2 regions of the Paenibacillus sp. P5_B5 genome follow, and region 2 is predicted to be linked to the other one. Evidence: predicted binding sites of a transcription regulator. Region 2 holds the regulator's gene; the other holds the start of a gene.
What was found. The regulator Rex, encoded in region 2, represses fermentation and respiration genes when NADH is low (regulators of the CRP and FNR family bind a similar motif). The targets are predictions, from matches to a motif close to TTGTGAAATATTTCACAA.
Positions count from the first base shown of each region.

Region 1 (11,655 bases), on a different contig from region 2:
CGATAGTCTTGTTTACCTACACCGTTCTCTAAAGAAGGTAGGATTTGATCAAGTAGTCTACGATCAATTAACTGACCAGACTCTGCAATGATTTCCCCTGTATCTGGATCATACAAAGTCTCCGCCAATCTTTGATTGAATAGACGGTTCTTAATATGAAGCTTCTTATTAATTTTATAACGACCAACGTTCGCTAAATCATAGCGTTTTGGATCAAAGAAACGTGCGATTAGAAGAGAACGCGCGTTATCAATCGTAGGTGGTTCACCTGGACGTAGACGCTCGTAAATCTCGATTAATGCTTTTTCTGTTGTATCGGTATTATCTTTATCTAGCGTGTTTTGAATAAACTCGTCTTCGCCGAGCAATTCTAAGATTTCTGCATCTGATCCGAAGCCCATCGCTCTAAGAAGAACAGTAACTGGAATCTTACGCGTACGATCAATACGCACATAAATAATGTCCTTCGCGTCTGTCTCTAATTCGAGCCATGCTCCACGGTTAGGAATGACAGTTGCTGTGAACGTTTTCTTCCCGTTCTTATCAACTTTTGTGTTATAATAAACACTCGGAGAGCGAACCAATTGGGAGACAATAACCCGTTCGGCACCATTGATAATGAACGTTCCGGTTTCAGTCATGATTGGGAAATCTCCCATGAACACTTCTTGTTCCTTCACTTCACCGGTTTCTTTGTTGATAAGACGCACTCTCACTCTCAGTGGAGCTGCGTATGTGACATCACGCTCTTTAGAGTCATCGACGCTATACTTAGGTTCGCCTAAGTTATAATCGATGAACTCGAGCACAAGATTCCCCGTAAAATCCTGAATAGGGGAGATATCTTGAAACATTTCTCGAAGACCTTCGTCCAAAAACCATTGATATGATTTTTGTTGAATTTCAATCAGGTTCGGAATCTCAAGTACCTCATTGATTCGTGCATAAGTCCTGCGTTTACGTCGACCAAACTGAACCAGATGTCCCGCCAAGTTCATTCACCCCTCGAGTCTAATCAATATCTTATAACAAGAAGAAACTTCTCCACTTCCGATGATCGGACGGATGAGCTTCTTAAAGTTATTCCGAATTTATGAGCAGCGCTAATAAATTCATATAACTAACAAAACACTAAGAAATGACTTCGTCATCCTTGCTAAGGACTGATTTTTTCCAAATGAATAAGAATAATCATACAGGTTAAACCTATATTTTCTTATTCATGAAGAAAAGCTTCTATCGAAGCCCTCTTGATGTTGTCGTGATATCCTTGCATATGGATGGAATAATTTTACACTCATCTTGTTAGATTTGCCCAAAAAAACAAGTATATACGTTTAAGCTTATTATTATATACCTTCTTGTCGAAAAGCACTTGACATTTCGTTAAATGAAGACATATAGGGCAATTTTAATGCTGACATTTTTTAATAATACCATATTGAAAAAGTCAAGTCAAATTATTTCCACCATACAACATTTCCCGAATGCCCGATTATCTTGTTGCTTTAAAGATTCGATAGCCTTTATCTTTGGTTACCTCTTCTACTTCGCCAAATAATTCTTCTAATTTAGTATAAGCAGAGGGAGCACCTTGCTTTTTCTGAATAACAACCCATAACGAGCCACCATCAACAAGCACTTCTCTAGCTTCTGTAAAAATCCGATGAACCGTATCTTTACCTGCGCGAATCGGTGGATTAGTAAGTACGACATCGAACTTCCTATCTAGGACAGTTGATAGAGCGTCACTCTGCTGAATGATCACATTATGAATCTCGTTCGAACGAGCATTCAGCCCTGCTAACTCAAGTGCCCTTTGGTTGATGTCAACCATCGTAACTTTACCACTCGAAGCGATCAACGCTGCACTTAGACCAATTGGTCCATAGCCACAACCTACATCAAGCACATTAGCATCGTTAGATAACTCCATCGTCTCAATTAGCAGCTTACTACCATAATCAATGCCCTTCTTAGAAAATACACCTGCATCTGTCGTGAATTTAAACTTTCTACCACGCAGAACTTCTTCGACAATATGTCGCTCACTTCCCACTGTTGGCTTCTCTGTATAATAATGCTCCGACATTAGCAACCCTCCTTCGAACCTTTCTTTCAAAAATTGTAGATCCTTTATGTAATATATCTAATCCACTTTTGAAAGAAAGCAAACCCCTTAGGTTGCCCCAAGAGGTTTGCCGTTTATCTATATTACTTAACTTCTACAGCTGCGCCAGCTTCTTCAAGCTTAGCTTTTACTGCTTCAGCATCTTCTTTAGATACTTTTTCTTTTACTGCTTTAGGAGCGTTGTCAACTAGTTCTTTAGCTTCTTTCAAGCCAAGACCAGTGATTTCGCGAACCACTTTAATTACGTTGATTTTTGAAGCACCAGCGTTTGAAAGGATTACGTCGAATTCGGATTGCTCTTCAGCTTCAACAGCTGCGCCGCCTGCCATTACAGCTACTGGAGCTGCTGCAGTAACACCAAATTCTTCTTCGATTGCTTTAACCAAGTCGTTTAATTCTAATACTGTCATGCCTTTGATGGCTTCCAAGATTTGTTCGTTGCTCATGGTTATACCTCCATTGTTATATTAATTCATTTTTTTAAAATTCATTAGACTACACGGTAATACGTATTACGCTTGTGCGCCTTCTTGTTTCTCTGATACAGCTTTAACCGCAAGGGCGAAGTTGCGAACAGGAGCTTGAAGGACGCTGAGTAGCATGGATAGAAGACCTTCTCTGGAAGGTAGATCTGCCAGTGCTTTGATTTGAGTTAAATCAACAACTTTACCTTCAACCACGCCACCTTTAACTTCAAGTTTGTCGTTTTTCTTCGCAAACTCAGTTAAAATTTTGGCAGGAGCTACTACATCATCTTTACTGAATGCAATCGCTGTTGGTCCTGTCAAGTATTGATCCAAATCAGTTAAATCAGTTGTTGCTGTTGCGCGGCGAAGCATTGTATTCTTAAGTACTGCGAATTCAATACCTGCTTCACGCAAAGATTTACGAAGTTGCGTTACTTGCGCTACATTCAATCCACGGTAATCCGTTACGATTGCGCATGAGCTAGCACGAAGCTTCTCCGCTAATTCACCAACCAATAGTTCTTTCTCAGCTAAAACTTTTGCATTTGCCATTGTTACACCTCATTTCAATCGCATATTCATTTGCCTTACAGCAAACTTATCTGTCTTCGGCATTTCTCGTGCCTGAGCAATAAGAAATGCCTTCGCAGACAATACGAAGGCATGACGTTTCCCTCTCGACTCACCATAAGGCAAGCCGATCGGAATTTATATCACAACACCTCGGCAGGGAATTAAGCTTGTTAAGGCACCTACTGTCTACGGTCTATATATTCAATCTCACAACATTAGCTAGATTATCATGACTAACTATGAAAGTCAATCACTATCCTTTAATTGGAATGACAACCTATCTGAATGATTGCAAATTCACGTGAACGCTTGGTCCCATAGTTGAGGAGATCGCAACGTTCTTCAGGTATACACCTTTAGCCGCTGCAGGTTTCGCTCTAACTAGAGCATCCATCAAAGCTTTGAAGTTGTCTTGCAACTTGTCAGCATCAAAGGAAACTTTACCAATGCCTGCATGAATTTGTCCTTGTTTGTCAAGGCGGTACTCGATTTTACCTGCTTTAATCTCTTGAACAGCTTTAGTAACGTCGAAAGTTACAGTACCTGCTTTAGGGTTCGGCATAAGGCCTTTACCACCAAGCAGACGACCAAGCTTACCAACTTCACTCATCATGTCAGGAGTTGCTACGCAGACATCAAAATCGAACCAACCTTGTTGGATTTTATTAATCATATCTTGATCGCCAACGAAGTCTGCTCCAGCCGCTTCCGCTTCTTTTGCTTTGTCACCTTTGGCGAATACAAGTACGCGTTTTGTTTTACCAGTTCCGTGTGGCAATACAACTACACCACGAACAGCTTGGTCTTGCTTTCTTGGGTCAACGCCCAAACGAACAGCGATGTCTACAGTTTCGTCAAACTTAGCTGATGCCATCTTTTTAACTAATTCAATCGCTTCTTGTGACTCGTATAGCGTTTCAGCTAATACTTGTTTGGAAGCTTCGATATATTTCTTACCATGCTTAGCCATTTGTGTTCCTCCTTTGTGGTATTAACGGGGAGCCCTCCCACTGATTCGGCAACTAATTGCCGTCGTTCCTATTGTAAACTAAATTAGTCTACGATTGTGATGCCCATGCTACGAGCAGTACCTTCAACCATACGCATTGCAGCTTCAACAGATGCAGCGTTTAAGTCAGGCATTTTTTGCTCAGCGATTTCGCGAACTTTATCGCGTTTAACTGTTGCTACTTTCTTCTTGTTTGGTTCACCAGAACCCTTAGGGATACCAGCGGAAACGCGAAGTAAAACAGCAGCAGGAGGAGTTTTCGTAATGAATGTAAACGAACGATCCTCAAATACTGAGATTTCAACTGGGATAATTAGTCCCGCTTGATCTGCAGTTCTCGCATTAAATTCCTTACAGAAAGCCATGATGTTAACACCTGCTTGACCGAGTGCCGGACCAATTGGTGGTGCTGGATTCGCTTTACCTGCAGGAACTTGCAACTTAACTAATTTAATAACCTTCTTTGCCATGTGAGACACCTCCTTGCAATAGTGTGGTAAAACGGGATCATGCTGAGTCCCTCCCACCGGGGAAACGACCACGACGTTCATTAAGAACAATCGCATTTCTTAAGGTGACGTTCAGAATTCAACGAGTTAACCCAGATAAATTCTGTTTCACTGAAAAAGCCTACTCCTCTTGCAGGAACAGGCCCAGCAGAAACCTCATATATTAGAATTGCCCAACCTGACGGAAGGATGCATTTCTAAACTATAGCTTCTCCACTTGATCGAAATCTAGCTCAAGTGGGGTTTCCCTGCCAAACATGTTGACATGGACCTTTAACTTGCTCTTATCAAACAAAATTTCCTCAACAGTTCCAACAAAGTTTGCAAACGGACCAACTTTAACGCGAACCGTTTCCTTAAGACTAAACTCAACCACCGGTCTCGGCTCTTCCATTCCCATATGCTTGAGAATAGCTTCCACTTCTTCCGGATGTAGTGCTGTTGGTTTAGAACCAGAACCTGTAGAGCCGACAAAACCAGTAACGCCAGGCGTATTACGCACAACGTACCAAGAATCATCCGTCTGTACCATCTCGACAAGCACATAGCCAGGATAGACTTTGCGCATTACAGATTTCTTCTTCCCGTCCTTGTTCACGATTTCTTCTTCCATCGGAACGAGCACGCGGAAAATTTTATCCGTCATGTCCATGGATTCCACACGTTTCTCCAAGTTAGCTTTAACTTTGTTCTCATACCCCGAATAGGTATGAACTACGTACCAACTTTTCTCCATTGAATTCACCTATAGATCCATAATATAACGCACAAGATTACTAATCCCTAGGTCGAGTAGGAAAAAATAGATAGCGACAACGGCGATTGTGCCAACTGTCACCAGAGTATAACTCGTTAACTCTTTACGGCTTGGCCATTTTACCTTTTTCAGTTCAGCACCGCTGTCTTTGAAAAAGCCAAAACTAGATGAAAAGCCTTTTTTGATATTCGCTAAGAAAGACACAAACTACACCCCCACATACTACCTGGTCTCACGATGGCCGGTATGTTCATTGCAATATTTGCAATATTTTTTCAGTTCCATACGGTCTGGATGGTTGCGCTTATTTTTAACGGATGTATAGTTTCTTTGTTTACAATTCGTGCACGCCAGTGTAATGAATACCCGCATGTTGTACACCTCCCGAGACATACTCCAATTTCTGCCCCGTTTAAGTGCATCATAAAGAAGCGTTTTACAGGGCTACCTGCAATACTTTATCATATGTCATATTGCATGTCAAGCGAAACATTGCCCACGCATCCTAGTGTTTCATTCTAAATATTTTTTATACAACAAAGGTGAATCGCCTATTAATAATAGGACAATCCACCTCGTAATTTGACCCTTTATTCTACTATTAACTTACCAACCATGGTACCATGACCATTACCACACATAATTGAACATTTGAATTCAAACGTACCTGCTTTATCAGCTACAAATTCTTTTGATCCCGGCTTATCTATCTTTACTTTAAAATCCGCGATTTCAACGCCATGCATACCTTCTTTATTAACGAGTGTCAATTTAACCTTATCACCTTTTTTAACTCTGATTTCTTTGGGTTCCCAATCAAAATTAGTGCCTGTCAATGTAATCTCTTTCACTTCGCCAGATGTACTCCCCGAACTGGCTCCCTCTGATTTACTACCGCACGCACTAAGTACAGACGCTATTATAAATACGGACACAACTAAAATTGCTAATTTTGTTCTCATGGGTAAACCCCTCCAAATTTCAATGTATGTTTAATAGAACTTTAAACCAGTAATACTAGCTAATCACCAAGTCTTGAAGCCTGGTGAGCCCACAGTGTCACCGCCAATCATACCTATGACCGGAATTGAATATGCAACTAGGATTAGAACTACAGTTACACCAATCCATAACCCCCAACGTTCGAGAACCTTAGGTGTCTCTCCAGATTGTTCAGAAGCCTCTGCAATTGGGTATTCTTCTGTCTCACCATGAGCCGAACGCATCAATGCAACGATATTATATATCATCAGAATGACACCAATGAATAGGATTACGCCACCAATGGCCATAGCCACATGATAAGGAATCCATCCAGCAGCTTCTGCGCTACCGTTATAGTCAGTACCTGCAGTACGACGAGGAGATCCTACTAATCCAACCCAGTGCATTGAACCTGACATGAACAGCATACCTACACACCAGGTGAGGGTTTGGATGATCCCTAGTTTATTGATCTTCTTGGTTAGTGGTCTACCGAGCATAATCGGGATTAACCAATAGACAATTCCAAAGAATGTTAATGCAACACTTGTTGCAACTGTTAAATGGAAATGACCTGTAATGAACAGCGTGTTATGAACAACAGCGTTCATTTGATTACTCGCGTTAATTACTCCACCTGCACCAGCTGGGATAAATACCAACATGCCAACGAATGGTGCAAAGAACCTTACATCACCCCAAGGCAAGAACTTTAGCCAACCGAACAGTCCTTTGGCACCCTTGGATCTGCCATACATTTCGAATGTTGCGAACATTGAGAATGCAGTCATTAATGAAGGAACAATAACCATAAAAGTTAATACAACCTGTAGATACTTCCAGATCGATGAAATCCCTGGTTCCATCAACTGATGATGAAATCCGACTGGAATTGAGAATAGAATAAACAAAATAAATGATAATCTAGCTAACGAGTCACTAAATATTTTGCCGCCGATAATTTTGGGAATAACGACATACCAGCAAATATAAGCAGGTAACAGCCAGAAATACACAAGCGGATGTCCAAAGAACCAGAATAACGTACGACTAAGTAATACATTGACCGTCTCTACCCACCCAAACGACCATGGAATGAGCTGTAAAACAACTTCTGCCGCTACCCCTATGGTTGCAACTTGCCACAGAATCATTGTTGAGACAGCCATAAAGGAGAAAAGAGGCGAGAGCTTATTACTATTGGCTTTGCGCCAAGCACGGTACTGAACAAAAATACCAAACCCACTCATCCAGCTTCCTACGACCACTAATGCCAAACCGATATAGAAATAAGGTGAAGCTTTCATTGGTGCGTAGAAAGTATAAAGAACAGTAGCTTGTTTGGTCAGAATACAGATCGTTCCCATTACAGTTCCGATTGACATCAACCAATAACCTATCCATCCAAGCCTACGAGCTACCGGAAGCAGCTGCCCTCCGAGTGTTGAGGAAATACCTGAATATAAAAATCCTATGATAAAGTAAGTCGTGAAAATAAGTGCCATTAACACACCATGCGCAGTCAACAACTCGTAATAACCGATTAAGGAAGGCAGCGTGATCATATTCCCTTTAACAAGCCCTTGTAATACACCTGCAATTCCGCCTATTAACAGTGCACCGAATGCGAATAAAATATGAGCCAAGACGAGCTTTGCATCTTTTGGATCAAAACGTTTATCCTTCATAGCGAAAATCTCCCTCTAAAAAGTATTGAATGTGCTCGTTTGCAGGACATTTACTTCACGATAATTCTTGCTTGCATAACCTCATGTCCAGTTCCGCAGTATTCATTGCACAGAACGAGATATTCGCCCGGTTTGTCAAATTTATAACTCAGATGATTAACTTCACCTGGAGTTACCATCATATTGACTGTTGTTCCTACAATTTCAAACCCATGAACAACGTCTTTACTCGTTATATTGAACATTACAGTTGATCCTACTGGAACTTCCATCTCTCCTGGATCAAACGAAAACAAGTACGCTGTCATATTAGCTTCATACAAATTATCGCCTGCTTGAACAAGTCCCGGTTTATCGAATGGTGGTGTCTTATCCACCTTAGTCGGATCTACTTTGCCATGCTGACTATCACTTGTCGGCGGGTTCATCCCCATTGCAAAACCAGAGATGCCAACAATAGCTAGAAACAGAATGAGCATAGCCATACCAATTGAAAGCCAAATTTTCTCTAAACGATGAATATGCATATTTCCCCCTCTTTCTCCTAAATGACGTTTGCCAAATCCAAGCAAGATACTTATCCGAGATGATTAGGTTCGATAAACAAACAAAACGAAGACAAGTAACCATGTAATTAGAATGACACCGCCGACGATCAATACCGATACAAATGTGCCTTTAAGAGATGGCTCACTATCCATACGCTCCTGCTTTGGTATAATCACTGTTTGCCCTTGTTCCTTGATTACTGGTTCCCCCATACAGGCACCTCCCAAAATATTCCTATTGATGCCATTATTCTATCACCCGAGCAATTTTGTCCAAAGTGATATTTATCACAACCACAACTCTTAATTGTTACATTATTGTTAATTATCAAATAATTTAAATCATTCTCACCACATAACTAATTCGACAATCGCCGCCCTTATTTCCATTTCAAAACACAAAAAAACAAGCAACTTCAAAAGAGTTGCTTGTTTAACTATGATTTATTTTTATAGAATTTAAACCAAATCCCTAACTTCTAAATATCGTTCGAGTTTGCGTTTCACACGTTGTAAAGCATTGTCGATAGATTTCACATGACGATCCAGATCGACTGCAATTTCCTGATAGGAACGTCCATCTAGGTAAAGCATCAATACCTTGCGTTCAAGATCACTTAAGATTTCACCCATCTTATCTTCAAGTCCAATGAACTCTTCTTGATTAATAATAAGTTCCTCTGGATCAGAGACCTTAGACCCACAAATGATGTCGAGCAGCGTCCGGTCCGAATCCTCATCATAGATAGGCTTGTCTAGAGAGACGTATGAATTCAGCGGAATATGCTTCTGTCTAGTAGCTGTTTTGATAGCTGTAATGATCTGCCTAGTAATACATAGCTCTGCAAACGCTTTAAATGACGCGAGCTTGTCCCCGCGAAAATCACGAATTGATTTGTACAAGCCGATCATACCCTCTTGTACAATGTCCTCTCGATCCGCACCTATTAGGAAATAAGAACGAGCTTTCGCCCGAACTAAGTTACGGTATTTATTAATTAAGAATTCAAGCGCTTCACTATTGCCTTGTCGGACAGCTTCCACAATATCTTCATCCAACGCGAGATCATAAACGCTTATTCTCGACTCTTTGAGGTCGACACCCATTATAATCCCTCCGGCTCGTGAAGCTTGAAAAATTTACAAAATTTAAGATAGGTTCAGTATACATGAAGAAAACTGACATCGTCAACGGGGTCAATTACAAATTTTACCGTAAAAGCAGGATTATTCCCCTCTTCTCATCCTTTCAAACCATTCTTTTGTCGCCGAATTCATGTTTTTGTCAAACGTATTTCGTTCCGGTTTAAGGTCACGCGCAATTTGGGTCTGTATCTCTTTGCGACTATGTTTAATTTTGGTCAAAAGCTCGCCCGCAGTGAGACGTAGCGCGCCTTTGCCGAAAATAACGTGCTGCTCAATCATATCAGATGTTGCTACGTATACTTGTTTACGCCTGCCAATTAAGTCTGTTACAAGACGTTCAATGAGCTCGTCCGCCGTCTCTTTTTCCTTGGTATAAAGAACACTTAATCTACTCTGTAAATATTTTTTGCCAAGGCCTGGAACTTGGTACGCATCAAACACTAAATACGTCTTCATTCCGGAGTAAGATTGGAACTCTGCTAGTTGATGAATGAGCACATTACGCGCTTCTTCCAAGTTGTAATCCTTTAATTTTTGCAAATCTGGCCAAGCACCAATAATGTTGTAGCCATCAACAACCAAAAACTCCTGCATTATGCATCAGCTCTGCTTACGCTGCCGAACAACCTCATACATCAGCACACCAGCCGCAACAGAAGCGTTCAGCGAGTTGATTTTTCCTTGCATAGGTAGCTTAACAAGAAAGTCGCACTTTTCTTTAATAAGACGGCCAACTCCCTTAGCTTCATTCCCGATAACGAGTGCGATCGGCATTGCAAAGTTACTGCGGTATACGTCATCTGCTGCACTAACGTCCGTTCCCGCTACCCATACTCCACATTCCTTCAGCTTATCGATCGTTTGTGCAATATTGGTGACTCTCGCTACAGGAACATATTCTACTGCTCCAGCGGAAATTTTAGACACAGTTGCAGTAAGCCCGACCGACCGGCGTTTCGGAATAATGACGCCATGTACGCCAGTACAATCTGCAGTACGAAGAATTGAGCCGAGATTATGAGGATCCTCAATCTCATCTAGGATCAGAATAAACGGATCTTCGCCGCGTTCACGAGCCGCTTCGAGAATGTCATCGATCTCGACATAATCATAAGCTGCAACTTGGGCAACGACTCCCTGATGTTGTAACCCTTCTGCCATCGTATCGAGCTTACGCTTGTCCGCAAACTGTACAATAATGCCATGCAGCTTCGCTTCTGCAACGATTGGCTGAGTGAGCGCCTTCTGAGCGTTCTCTGCAATCCATATTTTATTTATGGTTCTCCCTGCCTTCATTGCTTCTAGGATCGAATGCTTACCACCAATAAATTCTTCTTCAGACATAATTAGAACCTCCTTTAAGTTTGTGAATACAAGTCTTGCGTTAGCAAAACTACTTGGAACGCATACGCTTATTTTAATCCTGCTGAATTAATAAATTGAGCAATTCTCGTAAACGAGCGTGTTCACCTTTGTAATGCAAATAACCAATTAAACACTCCATAGCTGTTGAGTGACGATACTCAAGAACATCCGCATTCTTGGGAATAGATCCAGACTTAGCATTACGTCCCCGGCGGACAACGTCTTGTTCTTCTTCAGTAAGCAGTGGCATCCATTTCTCTAACGCCTTCGACTGTGCTTTTGCAGAAACAAATTGCGTCGATGCACGGTGCAAGAAGTTGGGCCGCTGATTCGGTTGTGAAATCACCACTTGCCGAATGAACATTTCAAATACTGCATCACCAACATAAGCCAGCACTAATGGGTGAATTAGTGCTGGGTTCTTATCTGGTGAATAATATAATAAACTCATATCCTTCATTACATCTACCTTGTTATC
Region 1 covers NZ_JBFULK010000019.1:20,812-32,466, reverse strand. The annotation lists gene rpoB (DNA-directed RNA polymerase subunit beta) at 1-992, opposite strand, end outside; gene AC1DOK_RS20660 (class I SAM-dependent methyltransferase) at 1,496-2,092, opposite strand; gene rplL (50S ribosomal protein L7/L12) at 2,215-2,577, opposite strand; gene rplJ (50S ribosomal protein L10) at 2,644-3,150, opposite strand; ribosomal protein L10 leader region at 3,224-3,381, opposite strand; gene rplA (50S ribosomal protein L1) at 3,449-4,141, opposite strand; gene rplK (50S ribosomal protein L11) at 4,225-4,650, opposite strand; gene nusG (transcription termination/antitermination protein NusG) at 4,892-5,425, opposite strand; gene secE (preprotein translocase subunit SecE) at 5,435-5,650, opposite strand; gene rpmG (50S ribosomal protein L33) at 5,669-5,818, opposite strand; gene AC1DOK_RS20620 (cupredoxin domain-containing protein) at 6,037-6,408, opposite strand; gene AC1DOK_RS20615 (b(o/a)3-type cytochrome-c oxidase subunit 1) at 6,472-8,118, opposite strand; gene AC1DOK_RS20610 (cytochrome c oxidase subunit II) at 8,169-8,645, opposite strand; gene AC1DOK_RS20605 (cytochrome c oxidase subunit 2A) at 8,709-8,879, opposite strand; gene sigH (RNA polymerase sporulation sigma factor SigH) at 9,126-9,773, opposite strand; gene AC1DOK_RS20595 (NYN domain-containing protein) at 9,894-10,406, opposite strand; gene rlmB (23S rRNA (guanosine(2251)-2'-O)-methyltransferase RlmB) at 10,413-11,156, opposite strand; gene AC1DOK_RS20585 (Mini-ribonuclease 3) at 11,230-11,655, opposite strand, start outside.
Region 1: the regulator Rex is predicted to act here: its motif matches at 8,943-8,960, upstream of AC1DOK_RS20605 (cytochrome c oxidase subunit 2A).

Region 2 (11,655 bases):
ATACCAGAATTAATTATTCATGGAGATACTGGCTTCTTGGCAGATGTCGGTGATACAGCAGCGATGGCTTCACATGCAATTAACTTATTATCAGATTCTAATCTTTATTCAGCGATGTCTAAAGCATGTCTCTATCGAGCACATCACACCTTCTGTAATGATTATATGACCTATAAGTACGAGGAGATTTATTATCGCGTAACAGGTAAATCAATGCCAGAATGTATCAGACAACAGGCTATTCAAAATTGTGATGAATCGATAAATGATCATATTATATAAAAATATTAGAAACTTATTGAATTATAGCTTAAGGGATGAAGGCGATGACAAGTTTGCAAATCAATGAAGCTGAAAATCAAGGCCGAGTAGTGCTACAGCAGTTATTAACTCATGGGTATGAGGCTTATTTTGTTGGTGGCTGTGTACGGGACAGAGTTCTTAATCGGCCAGTCAATGATTATGATATTGCAACTTCTGCGACGCCAGATCAAGTAATTAGTTGCTTTGAGCGAACAGTGCCAACGGGTATTAAGCATGGTACAGTGACGGTGCTGATCGACCATCAGCCGTTCGAAGTGACAACGTTTCGCACAGAAACGGAGTATGAGCAGTTCCGGCGACCCAAAGAAGTGAAGTACGTAACTTCACTTGTGGAGGATCTACGCCGGCGTGATTTTACCATGAACGCGATGGCGATGGACATCGCGGGGCAATTAATCGATCCGTTTGCAGGGCAAGCGGATCTTAAGTCAGGGCTCCTCCGCTGCGTTGGCATAGCGGAGGAGCGCTTTGGCGAAGACGCACTGCGCATGCTGCGCTGCGTGCGCTTCGCCTCGGACTATGGCCTCCGTGTTGAGGAGGCCACATGGGATTCGCTCCGCGTGCAAGCACCGCTCCTATCGCATATTGCGATGGAGCGCGTACGCGCGGAGCTAGAGCGTCTGGTGGGGGGGAGTGACCCCCACCGAGGGATCCGGATGCTCGTGGCTAGCGAGCTTCCGCAATACTTTCGGCAGCCGCTGGGCCTGCCGATCGCGGCTAGGTGGAGCAGCGCGTTTGCTGAGCGCGCGCTGCGGAAGCTTACTGCGCTGCCAGATACGAAGGCGCGCTGGGTACTTCTCCTCCTGCTAATGGAGGAGGAGGTTGTTAACGTCAGCAGCGCACTTCGCAAGCTGACTTTCTCCCGTGCTACGATCACAGCTATTAGTAGTGCACTAGCGCTACATAGCAGTGTGATTCAGCCGCTCAGTCAGTTGCCGGAAGATGGACACCCTGTCACAACGCTTGAAACGACGTTTAAACTCTCTGTACTTGCTCATGGCCAATTAGCCGCTGAACTATGGCTCGCAGTTATTACTGTGCTTAACAGCGACGTAGTAAGCTGTGAAGAAGAAGCTAGTATAGAAGTAATTAATAAAGAAGTAATTAATAAAGAAATAGTTAGTAAAGAAGCAGTAAGTGAAGAATCAACTGAAGTAGCAGCTAGTAATGACGCCAAGTTAATCACTACACCCCTTATGTTACACTTAGAACCCTTCTTGCAAGCATACGCTGCCGAAATTGCTATGTCTGGTTATGAATGGCTTAACACAATGCCGTGTACTTCAATTAAGGATCTGATGATAACAGGGACTGAACTCATTGCACATATAGGTAAACCGGGTGGTCCTTGGGTTGCGAATGAATTACAAAGACTGCTTCGCGAGGTAGCACTTGGTTCTTTACCGAACGATAAAGCGGCTTTATTGGAGGCTTCAAAACAATGAATGACAATTACCAGCAAATTCTCCAAGTGTTTGAACAGCAAGGAGACACTTTTATTTCTGGCGAGCAGCTTAGCAAACAATTAGGTTGCTCACGGACTGCTGTATGGAAGCAAATTGAGAACTTACGAGCTGAAGGGTATGTGTTTGAAGCTGTATCTAGACGAGGTTATCGCCTTATTAAGGCTCCAGCTAAGTTTAATATTGCAAGATTATCATCCGAGCTTCAGACGCAAAAATTGGGACGTAAAATTCATTATTATGATACGGTGACTTCCACCAATACGATCGCACATGAGCAGGTAGTACAAGGTGCTGAGGAAGGTACATTAATCATAGCCGAGTGTCAGACAGATGGACGTGGTAGGTTGGGCCGTCCGTGGTTCTCCCCCAAAGGTAAAGGGATATGGATGAGTCTGGTTCTTAAACCGCGCATCCCCCTATTTTTCACACCACAATTAACACTTGTAACAGCAGTTGCCTTGTGCCGATCAATTAAACGCATGTGTGCAGTAGATATCGGGATTAAATGGCCTAACGATCTACTTATTTCTGGAAAAAAGGTAAGTGGTATTCTACTCGAATCTAGCGCTGAGGATGAACGTCTAAAATATATTGTTTGTGGAATCGGTATTTCAGCTAATATGCAATTAGATGAATTCCCGGATGAATTACAATCCATTGCGACTTCACTAGCGATTGAAATGGGCCATGAAATTGAACGCGAAAAGTTGGTTGCAACGTTTCTCAAGGAGTTTGAAGACTTATTTGAGCTTTATTATACGCAAGGATTTAGCCCAATCCGCTCATTATGGGAAGCTTTATCCGTATCTTTGGGAAGACCAATTCATGCTTACACAGCACAAGGGATTATTGAAGGAATCGCTACAGCTCTTGATGAATCAGGTGCACTGATTATTAAACAGCTTGATGGTCAGGAAGTCCGTATTTATGCTGGCGAAATCATGATGAGTTAATAACTGATATCAGGATGAAATAATTCGTGACATCATGATGAATTAATCAGTGACATCAGATTAGGGTGTTGATATAATATTGTTGTGAGGCGATATCTGAATCAGAATCGCACTCAGGTCGTACAACTCTTTATGAACCGTTAGACAACTGGATAATCTTAACGTAGTATGTTGGATTCTGCTCTGAGCCAAAAGGACCGAGACAGAAAGGATCATATGATTCTTTTTATTCGTGTGCCTTTTAGCCTGCCTAAAAGGTTTTTTTTGTTGTTATTTTTAACTGATTCTCTTTATGTGGGTTGTACTTATTTGGTCAAAAATAAGGATAGAAAGCGGGTACATGACATGCAAATACGTAAACCAATTACCACTTCTAGGCTTCAAAAAATGAAAGAAGATAGAGAACCGATCACCGTCATTACAGCTTATGATTATCCTTCTGCATTTCTAGCAGAAGAGGCTGGTATCGAAGTTATTCTCGTTGGAGATTCATTAGGAAACGTAGTGCTCGGTTATGATTCGACATTGCCAGTAACGATTGAAGATATGATTTATCATACAAAAGCAGTAACAAGGGCAGTTAAATCAACGTTCGTCGTAACGGACATGCCGTTTATGACCTACCATGGTTCACTAGAAACGACAATGCGTAATGCTGCTAGAATTATGCAAGAAGGGCTTGCTAAGGCAGTCAAAATGGAAGGTGGCGTGGAAATTGCTCATACAGTTCAATCCCTTACGATTGCAGGGATACCCGTTATGGGCCATCTCGGTTTAACTCCGCAATCCATCCATCAAATTGGTGGCTATAAGGTACAAGGGAAAACAGATAGCCAAGCTCAGAAATTATTAGAGGATGCCAAGGCGCTTGAACAAGCAGGTGCATTTGCAATCGTGCTTGAGCTTGTAACAGATGAAATATCTGCTTGGATCAGTGAACAACTTACAATCCCAACGATTGGTATTGGTGCTGGAGCAGCTTGTGATGGTCAAGTTCTTGTATTCCATGATGTCTTGCAATATGGGCCTGAAACTCATCCGAAACGATTCGTCAAAACTTATGCGAACGTCGGAGGGATGATTAAGCAAGGTATTGAACAATACGTTAAGGAAGTCAAAGAACGCAGCTTCCCTGCAGCAGAACATGGATTCCACGCCAATCAAGACATAGTTGGTAAACTATACGGATCGAATTAAGGCTCTCACTCATAATCATTGTTTGCTATAGAAAGAACCATTTGCAGAACAAAGCGGGAATGCAGAAGGATAATCCTTCCACGCAGCGTTCATTTAGTGAAGATTAATAAGAAATGGAGCAGGTATAAGATGATCGTAATTCGCAGCATTATCGAACTTCAAGGTTATTTGTCGCAGCAGCGTAAGCAACAAGACGATATATCAATAGGACTCGTTCCAACGATGGGATATTTACATGAAGGGCATGTGTCATTGATTAAACGTGCACAAGAAACCTGCAACCTAATCGTTCTTAGTATTTTTGTGAATCCAATCCAATTCGGTCCGAATGAGGATTTCGATAAATATCCGCGTGATGAGAAACGTGATCTCCACACTGCTGAACAAGCTGGTGTTCATGTTGTATTCTTGCCAAGTGTTGAAGAAATGTATCCAGCTCCATCCAAAACGAAAGTAGCTGTCAGTGAATTAACATCACGCTTGTGTGGAGCATCTCGTCCTGGTCATTTCGACGGGGTATCGACAGTTGTCACGAAGCTTTTTAATATTGTACAGCCAAATCAAGTCTTCTTCGGGATGAAGGATGCGCAGCAAGTAGCGGTTATTCAGCAAATGGTTCATGATCTTAACATGCCCGTTCAGATCGTACCTTGTCCAATTCTAAGAGAAGAGGATGGTCTTGCGCTCAGTTCGCGTAATATTTATTTGAGTGATAAGGAGCGACACGAAGCACTTGTGCTATCACATAGCTTAGCTGAAGCTAAGCGATTGATTGCGAATGGACAAGTTACTGATGTGAACGTATTACAGACCCATATTCATCATTTTATTAATCAATCACCGTCTGCCAATGTAGACTATATTGAAATTTTAACCTATCCGCAGCTTGAATCGATAAGGTCTGATCAGTTAAAGAATGTAGATCAACTGATCATTGCATTAGCAGTTAAATTCGGTAATACGCGATTAATTGATAACATTATCATTTCCATGGGAGGGAAATAATCTGCATGTTCAGAACCATAATGACATCTAAGCTTCACCGCGCGACGGTAACTGAAGCGAATTTAAACTATATCGGTTCAATTACAATCGATGAGGATTTACTTGATCTTGTTGATTTACTTCCTAATGAAAAAGTACAAATAGTTAATAATAATAACGGTGCGCGCTTAGAAACGTATATTATTCCTGGTCCTCGCGGCTCAGGTGTTGTGTGCTTAAACGGAGCGGCAGCTAGACTTGTTCAAGTAGGCGATACTGTTATCATCATTGCATACGGATTAATGAGCGATGAAGAGGCACGAAATTACACACCTAAGGTGGCTATTCTTGGAGAAGGAAACAAAGTTAAACAAGTTCTCGGTATGGAAACACATTCTACCGTCCTTTAATCACGATTTGACGCATGATTTATCCCAAGTGACAAACAATAAGCGTACATTGGTGTGATTCATAAAGTAACAACGAACTCATCTGCTTATGACAAAGGCGGGATGCACATGTTCAAACATTTATTTGAGACGATGAACGAAGTACTGGGTGAAGTCGCTAAGCAATATCCTCACGCAAATAAAGCCCAAAGGGTGAAATTAGACGAGCAGCTACAAGTATTAAAAACGATGAGTGATGAGTTTATTGAAAACTGGTTAGGTTTTGAAGAAAAGTTAAGAGCATTCTATTCAGATAAACCCGAAGAAGAGCATGGGGATCAGCCAACAAAATCGCATGCAAAGAAATTGTCGCCTCATTATATTTCTGATGCTGGAGCACCTACATCCAAGTCAATTGAATTTGATAAAGGTCAAGGATATTACAAGCTCTGTATGTATGATAATGCGATCAGAGAATTTGAAGCTGTGATTAAAATGAATCCAGATTTTATGCTTGCGCGTGCCTATTTAGCTATGTCTTTTATGCGTAAAGCAGATTATTCTGAAGCATCAAGACATTTTCAATTTATCATTCCGCTAACGGACAATGCCAAAATTAAGGCGATATCTTACAATATAATGGGTTGCATTCAGTATGAAAAACGTAATATGGATAAGGCGGTTGAATACTTTAACAAAGCGTATCATTTTGACCCGACCGTTATGAATTTGGAAGAATAATTCGCCTCCTTGTTTCGTCTTTTTGCAGATTCTGTTATGCTACTCTGTATAGCAAGAAGAAGGGAAGGATAGAGGGGAATGAAGTTTGCGGTTATCGATTTTGAAACAACTGGACCAGGTACTGACGATGAGATTATTCAAGTTGGCCTTGTCATCATAAATAATCGAACAATTACAGATAGGTATACTTCCCTTGTTAATCCAAGGATCGGTATACCTTCTTCAATTACTGGACTAACTGGAATTACCGATGAAATGGTGGAGGACGCGCCTGAATTATCGGATGTGATGGCCAAATTATATCCGCTTATACACGATTGTGTGCTAGTTGGTCATAATATTGCATTTGATTTTGGATTTTTACAGCGTGGTCTCGCTAAATCAGGTTATTTCCCATTTGGGGGTCGGGTTCTAGATACGATTGATTTATTAAAGGCCTTATTTCCTTCGATTAATTCATATCAACTTACACTTGCCTGCCAATGGTTCGATATTGAGCATGAACGACCTCATCAAGCAGATAGTGATGCAGAGGTTACTGCGATTATTCTCCAGCGTTGCTTGGATCGTATGGACGAGTTACCATTAATCACAATCCAGCGGCTTCATCTATTATTAGAGCAGCAGATTGGGAATGATATCGGTTGGTTTCTAAGCGAAATTAGAAACAAGCGTGAATTACAGGTAAGTGAGGATCCGAATTTGGATCGCTATTATCGGGGTTTTGCGCTTGGAGTCACAGATTGGCGTGATGAGGATGATTCTAAGAACGAAGAACCGCGTATTCTCCCAGAGAAATTTGAAGAGTTCTACGCAGATCTTAAATCGACTATGAAGGAAAGCCTTAATCATTATGAAGAGCGAGAAGCGCAAGAGACGATGATTGAGGAGATCCAATCTGCTCTGAATGATGGTCATCATCTGATGATTGAAGCGGGTACAGGTACGGGTAAATCCATTGGCTATTTAATCCCCGCCCTGTATTATGGGATCAAGAACGATCATAAGATTGTGGTTTCAACACATACGATTAATTTACAAGAACAGCTTCGTACTAGGGATGTCCCACTTCTTAGTGAAATATTTCCTGTTCCTTTTGAAGCTGCAGTGTTCAAGGGAAGAAGTCATTACCTGTGCTTACGTAAATTTGAAGGCAGAGTAAGTACGCTGGATCTTGACAGCTCCAAAGAGGATGCTATGACAGCTTCACAGATGACTGTTTGGCTGAACGAGACGGAGACAGGTGATGATGAAGAGCTTAATTTAACGGGTAGAGGGCTTAACTTCTGGCACTCCGTTGCTAGTGACGCTGATTCCTGCCTTAATCGTAAATGTCCATGGTTTCGGAAGTGCTTCTATCACCGTGCACGGAATTCAGCCAATCAAGCTGACTTAGTCATTACGAATCATTCCATGTTATTTACTGATATCAAAGCGGATCATCGCATTCTGCCAGGTTATAATCATTTAATTATCGACGAATCCCATCATCTTGAAGAAGTGGCTAGCAAGCATCTAGGAACTGAATTATATTATTTTTCATTAGTTGGAGCATTACAGTGGTTGTTTAAAGATATACGTACTGGCCAGCTACCGCTCTTGAGAAATAAATTGGCGAATATAAGTGGGGATGATCGTGCGGCGGCTTGGTGTGAAACGATTGAGCTCTTATATCCAAAGCTGATGTCAATTAAAGAACAGTGGGATACGTTCTGTGACCAGATGTATGATCTTGTTTCGACGGGTACCAAAGATGCTGCTCAGCAGGATACAGGACAATATGTGCTCCGAATTAAATCGGAATCATTACCCGCAAACTGGTCTAACTTAAGTCAAATGTCTGATGATTTGCAAGAGGATCTAGGAGATCTACTTAAAGCGTTAGATAAATTAATGAATAAGATCAAAGATTATCAAGATGAATATGATTTACAAGCTTTTCTTACTGATTTTAATGGATATGTGAAAGAAATCGCACAATGTCGTGATAATATGAAAATTTTCATGGAAATGAAGGACAATAGTTTTGTATATTGGATAGAAGGAGGCTTGAATAATAAGAAGAGCTCCATCCTTCTAAGTTGTGTGCCTATTGATGTTAGTAAGCTCATGCAGGAATATGTTTTTGATAAAAAAGCAAGCGTTGTTATGACATCAGCAACTCTCTCGGTAGATAAATCGTTTCAATACACAGCTTCACAGCTAGGATTTAACGAAGAGAATGATGAAGATAAGCTGCGTACGGTTATGCTTCCTTCCCCCTTTAAATATCGTGAGCAAGCGCTTGTATGTGTTCCTAGAGACTTCCCTGGAATTAAAGGTTCGTCCGGAGATGTTCTGTTTATTGATAAACTAATTGGATCACTTTATGAAGTTGCACTTGCCACAAGGGGGCGTTTACTAGTATTATTTACATCAAACAAAATGTTGCGACAAGTTCATGGAGAATTGAGGGAACGACTTAAACCTCATGGTATTGGAGTGCTTGGCCAAGGGGTGGATAGTGGAAATCGCAGTAAATTAACTCGTTTATTTCAAGAAGGTAAGTCAAGTGTATTACTTGGAACTAGTTCTTTCTGGGAGGGAGTCGACATTCCCGGTAATGCGCTTACATGTTTGGCAATTGTAAGACTTCCATTTCAACCGCCAAGTCATCCGTTAGTGGAAGCTAAATGCGAGAACCTCAAGAAACAAAATAAAAATGCATTTATGAAATTTTCCGTACCGCAAGCTGTAATTCGGTTTAAGCAGGGCTTTGGCCGGCTTATTCGCTCGTCCCGAGATAAAGGTGTCGTAATTATTTATGATACAAGAGTTATTGAGACACGTTATGGGAGAAATTTTCTTTATTCACTACCAGGTCCGAAGATCGAATCTATGTATACCTCCCAAATTGTACCTAGTATCCAACAATGGATGGGAGAGAATCTTCTTGAAATCGATGAAAATATCTGATGCAGTTGTTCGCAGACTGCCAATTTATTTACGGTTCTTGAGTGAGTTAGCTACTAATAATGTGCTTACGGTTTCATCACAGGATTTAGGACAAAAGCTTAATTTAAACCCAGCACAAATTCGCAAAGATTTAGCTTATTTTGGGGAATTTGGCAAAAAAGGAATTGGATATGATGTGCTTTTCTTAATTGAAAAAATACGTCAAATTCTGAAGCTGGACAAGACATTATCTGTTGCACTTGTAGGTGCTGGTAACTTAGGTCGTGCATTATGTAACTACAATACGTATCTTAAGGATTCGATGAAAATAGTTGCTGTATTCGATTCTAATCCTGAGCAGCATGGCAAAGTGGTTAACAATTTAATTGTACAACCAATGGAGCAGATCGAGGAAACGATTAAATTACTTCAAATTCGTATTGGTATTATTACGGTTCCTTCCGTGTCTGCACAACAAGTGGCTACACAGTTTGTTGAAGCGGGAGTAGAAGCTATACTGAATTTTGCTCCTGTAATAATTAAGGTTCCTAATAACATCCGCGTTCATCATGCTGACTTTACAACAGATCTCCAAAGCTTAGCTTATTATTTAGAATAAGCACATAAAATGAATAAGGTAGCATCTTCATTATTTGAAGTTGCTACCTTTTTTGTTAATTAGAAAGTAAATGAATCAACAAAAAAAGACGTCCATTAGGTCGTCTTCTAAAGGTTGTAATTTATAATACCCATCCGAACATGACTTTGTATAGTAGGTAACCCAGTACCATTGAAATAGGGATTGTGATTAGCCATGTGATGATCATTCGAATAACAGTAGCCCATTTCACCTCATGGAAACGAATAACACTACCTGTACCAATGATGGCAGATGTGATGACATGAGTTGTTGATAATGGCATATTCAAGAATGTTGACGTTTGGATAACAACAAACGATGTTAAATCTGAAGCAAAGCCATTGATTGGTTCAATTTTGATGATTTTGGATGAAACTGTTTTGATAATTTTCCAACCACCAATTGAAGTTCCTAGACCGATTGCTGTGGCAGCTAGAATTTTAACCCAAAGTGGCACTTCAAGATCGGTTTGGAATCCGCCTGCTACTAGTGCAAAGACGATGATACCCATTGCTTTCTGAGCATCATTACCCCCGTGCGAGAACGATAGTAGTCCAGCAGATATAATTTGGAAAAAACGAAATACCCGATTAAGCTTAGTTCGGGAAGAATTTCCTTTCCAAAGTACCAAATACTTGATAATTGTCATCATAATAAAGCCTGCAGTAAAGGCAATAATTGGGGATAGCAATAAAATCGCAATAATTTTACCGAAACCACCTAAGTTTACTGCATCCCAGCCAGCCCCTGCTATAACAGCACCAGCAAGCGCACCAATTAACGTATGTGATGAGGAAGATGGAATGCCATAATACCATGTAAGCAGGTTCCAAAAAATTGATGCGATCAGGGTTGCTATAACGATATAAAGTCCATTATCTACACTGAACGGATCAGCAATTGAACCACCAATCGTTTTGGCTACCCCAGAAAAGATGACTGCTCCAATAAAGTTAAGCACTGCTGCATAAAGAACAGCTACTTTAGGGGGGAGGGCACGTGTTGATATTGATGTTGCAATGGCATTAGCCGTATCATGAAAACCGTTAATAAAATCGAATCCTAATGCGAGTATCACAATGATGATAATGACGAGTAAACTGTTGTCCATGATCTCCTCCTAAGTTTCGTAGCTACTTAAGAGTAGCGTAACACAACGCCGTGGAGAATATTAGCGACGTCTTTGCAAGAATCTGTTGTTTCCTCAAGGCGCTCATAGATTTCTTTAAGCTTAAAATCCTCGTAAGGATCTTTTCTATGTATAAAGATTTCACGAATGCCCTCACGCATTAATCTGTCGCCTTCATTCTCTAATACAGTGATTTGCTCAGTGAATTGAGTAAGCTGAAGGTATTTTTTCTTACTTAATACTTTGAAAGCATCAAGAATTAGCTGACAACAATCCACAATGATTTCAGCAAAACTCTTCATATACTTGTCAGTTGTAAGAATTGACAAATAATCAAAGCGTGCAATTGAGGCTTCGATTCCATCGAGTACGTCGTCTAAAGAAGAAGCAAGCTCTAGAATATCTTCTCGTTCGATAGGCGTGATGAATACTTTGTTTAAGCCATGGAAAATATCTCTGGTCAGTACATCCCCTGCACTTTCTAAATCTTTAACAGCTTGAAAGGTTTCTGCAGGCGGTTTTGTATCATTCATTGCTTTGCGAAACACATGCGCTGCCTCTAAAGTATTCTCAGCTGCTTTAATGAGTAGATTTAGAAAGTCAACATCATTTTTTTTGGTGAACAGCATAGGTTTCTCACAACCTCCTTAAATTATGTTTGTTATAAAGATATTACTGTGGAATAAATTCTTTATAACATAATAGAAAAGTTAAGCTCTAATCTAATCAATTGTTTGTTCTGGTGATTAGATTTGTCAATTACTTTTCTATTGGTAAATATAGGTCTGGTCTGTTTTCTATATCTCCAAACCCACTTGATAAAAATAGCATATCCAGCTAGGTGAAAGCAATGCGGTTTTATGTTAAATTGTTGATTTTATAAATTCTAACATGTACA
Region 2 covers NZ_JBFULK010000001.1:325,934-337,588, forward strand. The annotation lists gene bshA (N-acetyl-alpha-D-glucosaminyl L-malate synthase BshA) at 1-282, shown strand, start outside; gene AC1DOK_RS01700 (CCA tRNA nucleotidyltransferase) at 327-1,769, shown strand; gene AC1DOK_RS01705 (biotin--[acetyl-CoA-carboxylase] ligase) at 1,766-2,743, shown strand; gene panB (3-methyl-2-oxobutanoate hydroxymethyltransferase) at 3,089-3,940, shown strand; gene panC (pantoate--beta-alanine ligase) at 4,070-4,945, shown strand; gene panD (aspartate 1-decarboxylase) at 4,951-5,334, shown strand; gene AC1DOK_RS01725 (tetratricopeptide repeat protein) at 5,443-6,054, shown strand; gene dinG (ATP-dependent DNA helicase DinG) at 6,133-9,009, shown strand; gene AC1DOK_RS01735 (redox-sensing transcriptional repressor Rex) at 8,987-9,607, shown strand; gene AC1DOK_RS01740 (inorganic phosphate transporter) at 9,729-10,739, opposite strand; gene AC1DOK_RS01745 (DUF47 domain-containing protein) at 10,766-11,386, opposite strand.